One region of the Streptomyces sp. NPDC048389 genome, then DNA from elsewhere that is predicted to be linked to it. Evidence: riboswitches for the same ligand, from Rfam matches in the RefSeq annotation. Region 1 holds a riboswitch; the other holds the start of a gene.
What was found. A riboswitch is a leader RNA that binds a small molecule or an ion and turns the genes downstream of it on or off. The one in region 1 is predicted to bind S-adenosylmethionine.
Positions count from the first base shown of each region.

Region 2: it holds a riboswitch for S-adenosylmethionine, as region 1 does, so the genes downstream of both, AB0903_RS18035 (aminotransferase class V-fold PLP-dependent enzyme) here and thrC (threonine synthase) in region 1, are expected to answer to the same signal.

Region 1 covers NZ_JBEZKP010000009.1:143,733-148,239, reverse strand. The annotation lists gene AB0903_RS09925 (trehalose-6-phosphate synthase) at 1-219, opposite strand, end outside; gene AB0903_RS09920 (hypothetical protein) at 639-926, opposite strand; gene AB0903_RS09915 (glucosyl-3-phosphoglycerate synthase) at 965-1,933, opposite strand; SAM riboswitch class I at 2,116-2,243, shown strand; gene thrC (threonine synthase) at 2,261-3,568, shown strand; gene AB0903_RS09905 (MoaD/ThiS family protein) at 3,597-3,872, shown strand; gene AB0903_RS09900 (cold-shock protein) at 4,311-4,507, shown strand, end outside.
Region 2 covers NZ_JBEZKP010000023.1:61,312-65,818, forward strand. The annotation lists gene AB0903_RS18030 (glycerate kinase) at 1-1,119, shown strand, start outside; gene AB0903_RS18035 (aminotransferase class V-fold PLP-dependent enzyme) at 1,121-2,512, opposite strand; SAM riboswitch class IV at 2,704-2,821, opposite strand; gene trpD (anthranilate phosphoribosyltransferase) at 2,898-3,962, opposite strand; gene AB0903_RS18045 (cytochrome bc complex cytochrome b subunit) at 4,117-4,507, opposite strand, start outside.

The DNA.
Region 1 (4,507 bases):
CACGCCGGGCTCGCCGAGCCCTCGCCGCACGGCCTCGCGGTCACCGTCGCCGAGGGCCGCGCACACCCACAGCGAGCGGGCGTTCGAGCCGATGGCCGACAGGCCGGAGACGAGTCCCCCACCGCCGCGGCGGGCGTCGAGTTCTCCGTCCTCGTTCAGCGCGTACGAAACTGGGCCGCGGTTGGACGCGACGAGGATCTGGGCTGCGTCGGAGACCATGTGCCGAAACCTAGCCCGTACCGCTGCCCCTCAAACGTGCGTACGTCCGGTTCCGGGCAAGGGGCACGGCGGTCCTCCGCTGAGCCGCCGCACTCCGTACCGGTGCGTCCCTAGAGCTTGCTGTCCCAGTGCCTCACCGGGGCGGCGAAGTCAGGGCCGTTACTGGCGAAGGTCCATACGCCGGTCCGGTTCCTGCCGTCCGCGGTCGGGGAGTACCGGTAGAGCACACCGAGGTCGGCCTTGCCGTCGCCGGTGAAGTCTTCTGCGACTGCCGGTGGGAAGAGCCCGGCTGTTGGGGGCGTGCCGGCGGGAAGAGCCCGGGTGTCGGGGGCGTGGCGGTGGGGCGGGTGGGGTGGCAGAGGTTTAGGGGGCGGTCCCGCCCGGGTGCCGAGGGGCCCGGCGGTCGGTCCGGGCCGGTGTCAGGGGTCCCGGCGGTCGCGGGTGGCCGCGAGGGCGACGAGGCCCGCCGCCGTGAGGCTCAGGGCGATGCCGCCCAGCAGCCACAGTTGTTCCGTCGCGGCGCCGGTGCGCGCCATCCCCACGTGCTGCGACGCCGCCGCGGGGCCCGCCGGTCCGAGGGTCGCGGCGGTCGTGACGGTCGTGACGGCGAGCACGCCGAGCAGACGGGTCAGCCGGTCGTGCGCGGCAAAGGGCGTGGGCCTGCGGTGTCTGCCGCGCGCCGGAGCAAGAAATCCGATAAGTCCCATACGTCAGGAATCTAGGCAAAATGACTGGAATGCTCCGCTTATGCCGCGCGACGCGCCGCGTACTCACCGATCTCGAGCATCGGCGGACGCTCCTCCGTGTCCACCGGGTAGGTCCGGGGGGCGAAGCCGTTCCCGACCCGGTCGAACTGGGTGATCGACGGCCGTACCAAGTGCGGCCGGGACAGCCGCAGTTGCGCGGTGCGGTAGATCGTCGCGGCCATTCTCCCGAGCGCCTGTCCGTCCTGGTGGCGGTGTTTGCGGGTGCCGACGTCGACCTGGGCCAGGGCGTCGAGGCCGACCAGGTTCAGCGAGTCGACCAGCAGGCCCAGCTCCACCCCGTACCCGACCGGGAACGGGAGGCGTTCCAGCAGCGAGCGCCGCGCCGCGTACTCGCCGCCGAGCGGCTGGACGAAGCCGGCCAGCTGCGGCCAGTGCAGATTGAGCAGCGGCCGGGCCACCAGCTCGGTCACCCGTCCGCCCTGGGCGGGCGCCCCGTCGGGGCCGGGGGCGGCGCCACCGCCGAGAGGGCGGTCGTACATGGCCTTGACGAACTGGACCTCCGGCTCGGTCAGCAGCGGTCCGACGATGCCGGAGACGAAGTCGGGCGAGAAGTCGCGCAGGTCCGAGTCGCAGAAGCAGACGATGTCACCGCCGGTCACCAGCAGCGACCGCCACAGCACCTCGCCCTTGCCGGCCACGGCGGGCAGGCCGGGCAGGATCGCGTCGCGGTGCACCACGCGGGCGCCCGCGGCCGCGGCGACCTCGGACGTGCGGTCGCTGGAGGCGGAGTCGACGACGACCAGCTCGTCGACGAGCGGGACGTTCTCCATGAGTTCGCGGCGGATGATCGTGACGATGTCGCCGACCGTCGCTTCCTCGTTCAGCGCGGGAAGCACGACACTGACCGTCGTACCCTGCCTGACCTTGGCGGATATCAGCCGGTCGAGGGAGCGGTCGGACGCGGACCAGGAGCGCCGGCTCAGCCAGCGGGCCACCTCATCGAGCACTTCGCGTCTCCCTCGGCAGTCGACAAACAGGCGGTGAACAGTGGTCGTGTGATCCATCTCGCCGTTCGGACGACTGTCTCAACCGTCCGGGGCTTCGGTTACAGTCTTGAACAACGCGAACGACCCTCGCATCTCGGGGGTCCACGCACACAAACGCCCGGACCGCACGTCCGGAGCCATACCGCTCATCCAGAGGGGCAGAGGGAACGGCCCGTTGAAGCCCCGGCAACCCTCCCGCCGACCGCGAGGTCACGGTGGGGAAGGTGCCAATTCCGTCTTGTGGCGAAATGCGTCACAAGGAAGATGAGGAGAAAGGGCCTCGCCATCATGGCTGCGCAGACCGTCGCAAGCACCTCCGCCACCGCGTCCACCTCAGTGGACCTCGGCCCCGCCACCGCCCTCGCCTGCCGGGAATGCGGACAGCGTTTCGAACTCGGCCCCATCTTCGCGTGTGCGGAGTGTTTCGGGCCGCTCGAAGTCGCATACGACCTCCCGAGCGGCAGCCCCGAAGAGCTGCGGAAGCAGATCGAGGCCGGCCCGGCCAACATCTGGCGCTACGCCCCGCTGCTGCCCGTCCCCGCCGACGTGGCCGACAAGCCGAATCTGAACCCGGGCTGGACCCAGCTCGTCAAGGCCGACAACCTCGCCCGTGAACTGGGTGTCACCGGCGGTCTCTTCATCAAGGACGACTCCGGCAACCCGACGCACTCCTTCAAGGACCGCGTCGTCGCCCAGGCCCTCGAGGCCGCCCGTGCCTTCGGCTTCACCACCCTGTCCTGCTCCTCCACCGGCAACCTCGCGGGCGCGGTCGGCGCCGCCGCCGCGCGGGCCGGGTTCCGTTCCTGCGTGTTCATCCCGCACGACCTGGAGCAGGGCAAGGTCGTCATGGCCGCGGTGTACGGCGGGGAGCTCGTCGGCATCGAGGGCAACTACGACGACGTGAACCGCTTCTGCTCCGAGCTCATCGGCGACCCGCTGGGCGACGGCTGGGGCTTCGTCAACGTCAACCTCCGCCCGTACTACGCCGAGGGCTCCAAGACCCTGGCGTACGAGATCTGCGAGCAGCTCGGCTGGCGGCTGCCGGACCAGCTCGTCGTGCCGATCGCGTCGGGCTCGCAGCTCACGAAGATCGACAAGGGGCTGCAGGAGCTGATCAGGCTCGGACTCGTCGAGGACAGGCCGTACAAGATCTTCGGTGCCCAGGCGGAGGGCTGCTCGCCGGTCTCTGCCGCTTTCAAGGCCGGGCACGACGTGGTGCGCCCCCAGAAGCCGAACACCATCGCCAAGTCGCTGGCCATCGGCAACCCGGCCGACGGACCGTACGTCCTGGACATCGCCCGCCGTACCGGCGGCGCGGTGGAGGACGTGAACGACGAGCAGGTCGTCGACGCGATCAAGCTGCTGGCCCGGACCGAGGGCATCTTCGCCGAGACGGCGGGTGGCGTGACGGTGGGTGTGGCGAAGAAGCTGATCGAGGCGGGCGTCCTCGACCCGACGCTCACCACCGTCGTGCTCAACACCGGCGACGGCCTCAAGACCCTCGACGCGGTCGCGGAGACCTCGCAGGCGACCGCCGTCATCCGCCCGAGCCTGGACGCGTTCCGCGACGCCGGCCTGGCCCGCCACGATCGCTGAGATCCGAGACCCAAGGAAGGCTGCACACATGAGCGTCAACGTCCGCATCCCCACCATCCTCCGTACGTACACGGGCGGGCAGGCCGAGGTCCCGGCGGAGGGCGCGACCCTCGCCGAGGTCATCGCGGACCTCGAGAAGAACCACACCGGTATCGCGGCCCGCGTCCTGGACGACCAGGGCAAGCTGCGCCGGTTCGTCAACGTGTACGTGAACGACGACGACGTCCGGTTCGAGCAGGGTCTGGAGACGGCCACGCCGGAGGGTGCGGGCGTGTCGATCATCCCCGCGGTCGCCGGCGGCTGATCTCTCCCCGGGGATCTCTTGCCAAGGATCTTTCCCCAAGGATTTACCCGCAGTTACCTGATTGCCCCCTCCGCCCGAGAAGCGGAGGGGGCAATTCTGCATGGTTGAGCGCGATAGAGTCTGGGAAGCCCCCTCCGCCGGCCGCGCGTGAATGCCTTCGAGTTCCGTAAGAATGCGGCCAACCTGCGTGATCGAATTGCCACTTAGGTGTCATTTGCCGGGCCCGACTTGCCCCGGAATTCCATGGAATCAGCTGGATCGGTCGTTCGGTCCTGCCCAGATTTCTCGTCCGACTGACCTGTTGCAGAGGGCAGTTGGGCAGATACATTCAGCCGCGGTCGACGCGTTCCGGCGCACACCCCTCCTGCTGGGGTGGAGGTCTGACCCGGGTCCGCGAAGTGCGGATCTGCGCAAGGGCCAGTAATAGGGGAGTTAGGCATGGCTCAGGGCACCGTCAAGTGGTTCAACGCGGAGAAGGGGTACGGCTTCATCGCGGTCGACGGTGGTGCGGATGTTTTCGTCCACTACAGCGCGATCCAGATGGACGGATACCGCACCCTTGAAGAAGGTCAGCGAGTCGAATTCGAGATCTCGCAGGGGCAGAAGGGTCCGCAGGCGGACATGGTCAAGCTCGC
Region 2 (4,507 bases), on a different contig from region 1:
TTCAAGGAGTCGCTGACCGCCCGTGAGGCCGCCGAGTCGATCGCGGAGGGCCTGCGCAGGGCCGCGCCGGACGCCGACATCGACCTGATCCCGCTGGTGGACGGCGGGGAGGGTACGGCCGAGGCGCTGGCGGCCGCGACCGGCGGCCGGCTCGTGCCGCGTGTCGCGACCGGCCCGCTCGGCAACCCGGTGCCCACGCACTTCGCGCTGCTGGGCGACGGCACCGCGGTCGTCGAGATGGCGGCCGTCGCCGGTCTCGCCCTGGTGCCGCCGGGCCGCCGCGACCCGGGCGCCACCACCACGTACGGGGTGGGCGAGCTGATCCGGGCAGCGCTGGACGCCGGCGCGCACAGGATCCTGGTCGGCTGCGGCGACTCCGGCACCTCCGACGGCGGGGCCGGCGCGCTGCAGGCCCTCGGCGTGCGGCTGCTGGACACCGAGGGGACCGAGCTGCCCCCGGGCGGGAGGGAGTTGCGGCGCCTGGCACGGATCGACACCGGCGGCATCGATCCGCGGGTCGCCGCGGCCGAGGTCCTCGTCGCCTGCAACCCGTACAACGTGCTGTGCGGACCGCTCGGCGTCGCCCGTGTCTTCAGCCCCCAGAAGGGCGCGACCCCCGCCCAGGTCGAGGAGTTGTCGGCGGCCCTCGAGCACTGGGCGGCCCGCCTCGCCGCCGCACTGCCGGCCGCGGTCGATCTGCGCGGCGCCCCGGGCACCGGCGCGTCGGGCGGTCTCGGCGCCGGGCTCGCCGCGCTCGGCGCCCGGCTGCTGCCCCGCTTCGACGTGCTGCTGGACCACGTCGACCTGGACACCCGGCTGGCCCGCGCCGACCTGGTGATCACCGCGGAGGGCGCGCTGGACGGCCAGACCGTACGCGGCAAGATCCCGGCCGAGGTCGCGCACCGGGCGCGCGCCGCAGGAGTGCCGGTGCTGGCGCTCGCCGGCACGCTCGGCCAGGGCGTCCACGAGGTCACCGCGGCGGGCGTCGACGCCTACGGCTCGATCGTGCCGGCGCCCGTACCGCTGCCGGAAGCACTGGACCGGGCCGGCGAGTTCCTCGCCGACGCGGCGGAGCGAGCGCTGCGGATGGTGCTGGTGGGCACCCGGCTGGCGGCCTGAGTCAGCCCCGGTCGGGCACGCAACGCCCGTCCTCGGTGCGGTACTTCCACTGCGCGCCGTCGCGGACCAGCTCCTTCACGGCGCCTACGAACCGCTCCACGTGCTCGTCGGGCGTGCCCGCGCCGAAGCTGACGCGGATGGCGTTCAGGGACCTCTCCCCCGGCTCCGTCTCCGGCGCGCCGCACTCGCCGACGTCCTGCGGGTCGCTGCCCAGCAGGGTGCGCACGAGCGGGTGGGCGCAGAACAGGCCGTCGCGTACGCCGATGCCGTACTCGGCGGACAGCGCGGCGGCGAAGTGCGAGCTGTTCCAGCCGTCCACGACGAAGGACAGGACACCGACCCGCGGGGCGTCGTCGCCGAACAACGACAGCACCCTGACCTCGGGCACATCGGCGAGTCCTGTCCGGACCTTCGCGATCAGGTGCTGCTCACGGGCGACCAGGGTGTCGAACCCGGCCTCCGTGAGTGCCTTGCAGGCGGAGGCGATCGAGTAGACGCCGATCACGTTCGGGGAACCCGCCTCGTGCCGTGCGGCGCCGGTGTGCCACTCGACGTCCACTCCTCCGTCGGCCCGCCGTGCCACCGCGCGCGAGGCACCGCCGCCCGCGAGGTACGGCTCCGCCTCCCGCAGCCAGTCCGACCGCCCGGCGAGCACACCGGAACCGAACGGCGCGTACAGCTTGTGCCCGGAGAAGGCGATCCAGTCCACGTCCAGCTCCTCGACGGAGACCGGGTGGTGGGGCGCCAGTTGAGCGGCGTCGAGGACGATACGGGCACCGTGGGCGTGGGCCGCCGCCGCCAGTTCCTTCACCGGCCACAGCTCACCGGTGACGTTCGACGCGCCGGTGACGCACACCAGGGCGGGGCCGTGGGGGTCGCGGTCGGCGAGTGCGTGCTCCAGCGTGCGGACGGCCTCGCCGTGCGTACGCGGCGCGTTCAGGTACGTCACCCGGGCGTCCCGCCACGGCAGCAGCGACGCGTGGTGCTCGGTCTCGAAGACGAACACCCGGCATCCGGCGGGGAGCGCGCCGGCGAGCAGGTTGAGGGAGTCGGTGGTGGAGCGGGTGAAGACGACCTGGTCGTCCTCACGGCACCCGAGGAACTCGTGCACCCGGGTGCGGCTGTTCTCGAACAGGTCGGTGGAGAGCTGCGAGAGGTACCCTGCGCCGCGGTGCACGCTGCCGTAGTACGGGGCGTACGCGGCGACGTCGTCCCAGACGCGCTGGAGCGCCGGGGCGCTGGCCGCGTAGTCGAGGGCGGCATAGGTGACTTCGCCGCCGGTGACGAGCGGGACGGTGACGTCCCGTCCGAGGACCGGCAGCGGGGGACACAGGGACGGGCCGGCGGCGGTGTCGGCGGCAGCGGTCTCGGCGGTGTTCGGGTACGCGGACATGGCGGTATCTCCCGGCGGATGAGGCGAATCGGCTTCAGGAACCCGGATACGGGTGTGCCTCGACGCACGGCGTCCGCCGTGCGGAGGATGGTGAAGAAGGGGCTCGGACGCCCTATCGCATTCGCTTGCTCACGAGGCTGCTCCCTTGAGGACCAGGACCCCGGGGACACGGCGTTCGACGACACCGCGGGGGTCCGCGCTTGCCGCAGACCTTGTTGCCTGCGGCCTGGTCTTCACCCGGGGCACCCCGCCACGGACGGAGGGTTGCCGGACAGCGGGCCGGGGCCGTAGTCGCTGTCACTCATGACCTTGGGAAGCATCCTGCCATACGTCGCGGACAGCGCAAGGGAGAGGTCCGCCATGCGGACCGCTCCCCCGCGGACGGCTACGCGTTGCTGGCCGCCACCCAGCGCTCCAGCGCCGCCCTGGCGTCCCCGGAGTCGATCGACCGGGCGGCGCGCGCGATCCCGGCCGCCAGCTGCTCGTTCAGCGTGCCGTCCGCCTGCTCCAGCGCGGCCAGCGCGGCCGCCGCGTTGAGGAGCACCGCGTCGCGTACGGGACCGGTCTCGCCCGCCAGCAGCCGGCGCGCCACGTCCGCGTTGTACGAGGCGTCCGCGCCGCGCAGCGCCTCGACGGGCACGAGGTCGATGCCGACGTCGCGCGGATCGAAGGTCTCCTCGCGCACGGCGCCGTCCCGGACGACCCACACCCGGGAGGTGGCCGTCGTGGTCAGCTCGTCGAGGCCGTCGTCACCCCGGAAGACCAGGGCGGACGAGCCCCGCTCGGCCAGCACTCCGGCCATGATCGGTGCCATCCTGGCGTCGGCCACGCCGGTGGCCTGGGCCCCGACCCGCGCCGGATTGGTGAGCGGGCCGAGGAAGTTGAACGTCGTGCGGATGCCGAGTTCCTTGCGGGCGGCGGCGACGTGCCGCAGCGCCGGATGGAACTTCACGGCGAAGCAGAAGGTGATGCCCGCCTGCTCGGCCACCTCCGCGACCCGCTGCGGGGTCAGCTCCAGATTGACGCCGAGCTTCTCCAGGACGTCGGACGCGCCGCTCGCGGAGGATGCGGCGCGGTTGCCGTGCTTGACGACCTTGGCACCCGTACCGGCGACCACGATCGCCGACATGGTGGAGATGTTGACGGTCTTCGCACCGTCGCCGCCGGTGCCGACGATGTCGACGCATCTGCCGGGCACCTCGATGAGATTGGCGTGCTCGTACATCGTCCGCACCAGACCGGAGATCTCCTCGACGGTCTCGCCCTTGGCCCGCAGGGCCACCGCGAAACCGGCGATCTGGGCGTCGGTCGCCTCTCCGCTGAGGATCCGGTCCATGGCCCACGCGGTGGCGTCCGCGCCCTGGTCGCGGTTGTCGAGAAGGGCGTTCAGCACGCCGGGCCAGGAGTGTGCCGCCACGCTGTCGCCGCCTGCCGGGGTCACAACGTTCATGGTCCGCTCCTGGGGTCCACAGCTCGGCTCCCCCCACGGCCGCCGGACCGCAGGGGGCGGGATGGGTCCACCCTATCCAGCCCTCGGACACGGCGAAGGGCCCCGTCCATCGAGTGGACGGGGCCCGGCGCCGTGGCGACGTGCGGGTCGGGGATCAGTGGTGGCCGTGGCCGCTGGTGATCTCCTTGTACTCCTCGGTCGTCGGCTTGGGAATCTGGTTGTCCCCGCCGTAGTAGCCCCTGCTGAGCTTGGCGCGCAGCTTCTCGGTGCGCTTGACCTTGCGGCGCACGCCGTTCTCGTCGACCGCCGGGCCGATCTCGGCGGGCTTGTACTGCTCGTGCGCGGTCAGCTTGTGCAGGTCGGCCTGCGACAGCGGCTCGTGGACCTCGACGAACTCACCGTGCGGCAGCCGCTTGATGATGCCGGACTCGCGTCCGTGCAGCACCTTGTCCTTGTCGCGCCGCTGCAGACCCAGGCAGATCCGCTTGGTGATGACGAACGCGAGGACCGGTCCGACGAAGAACGTGATGCGCACGAACCAGGTG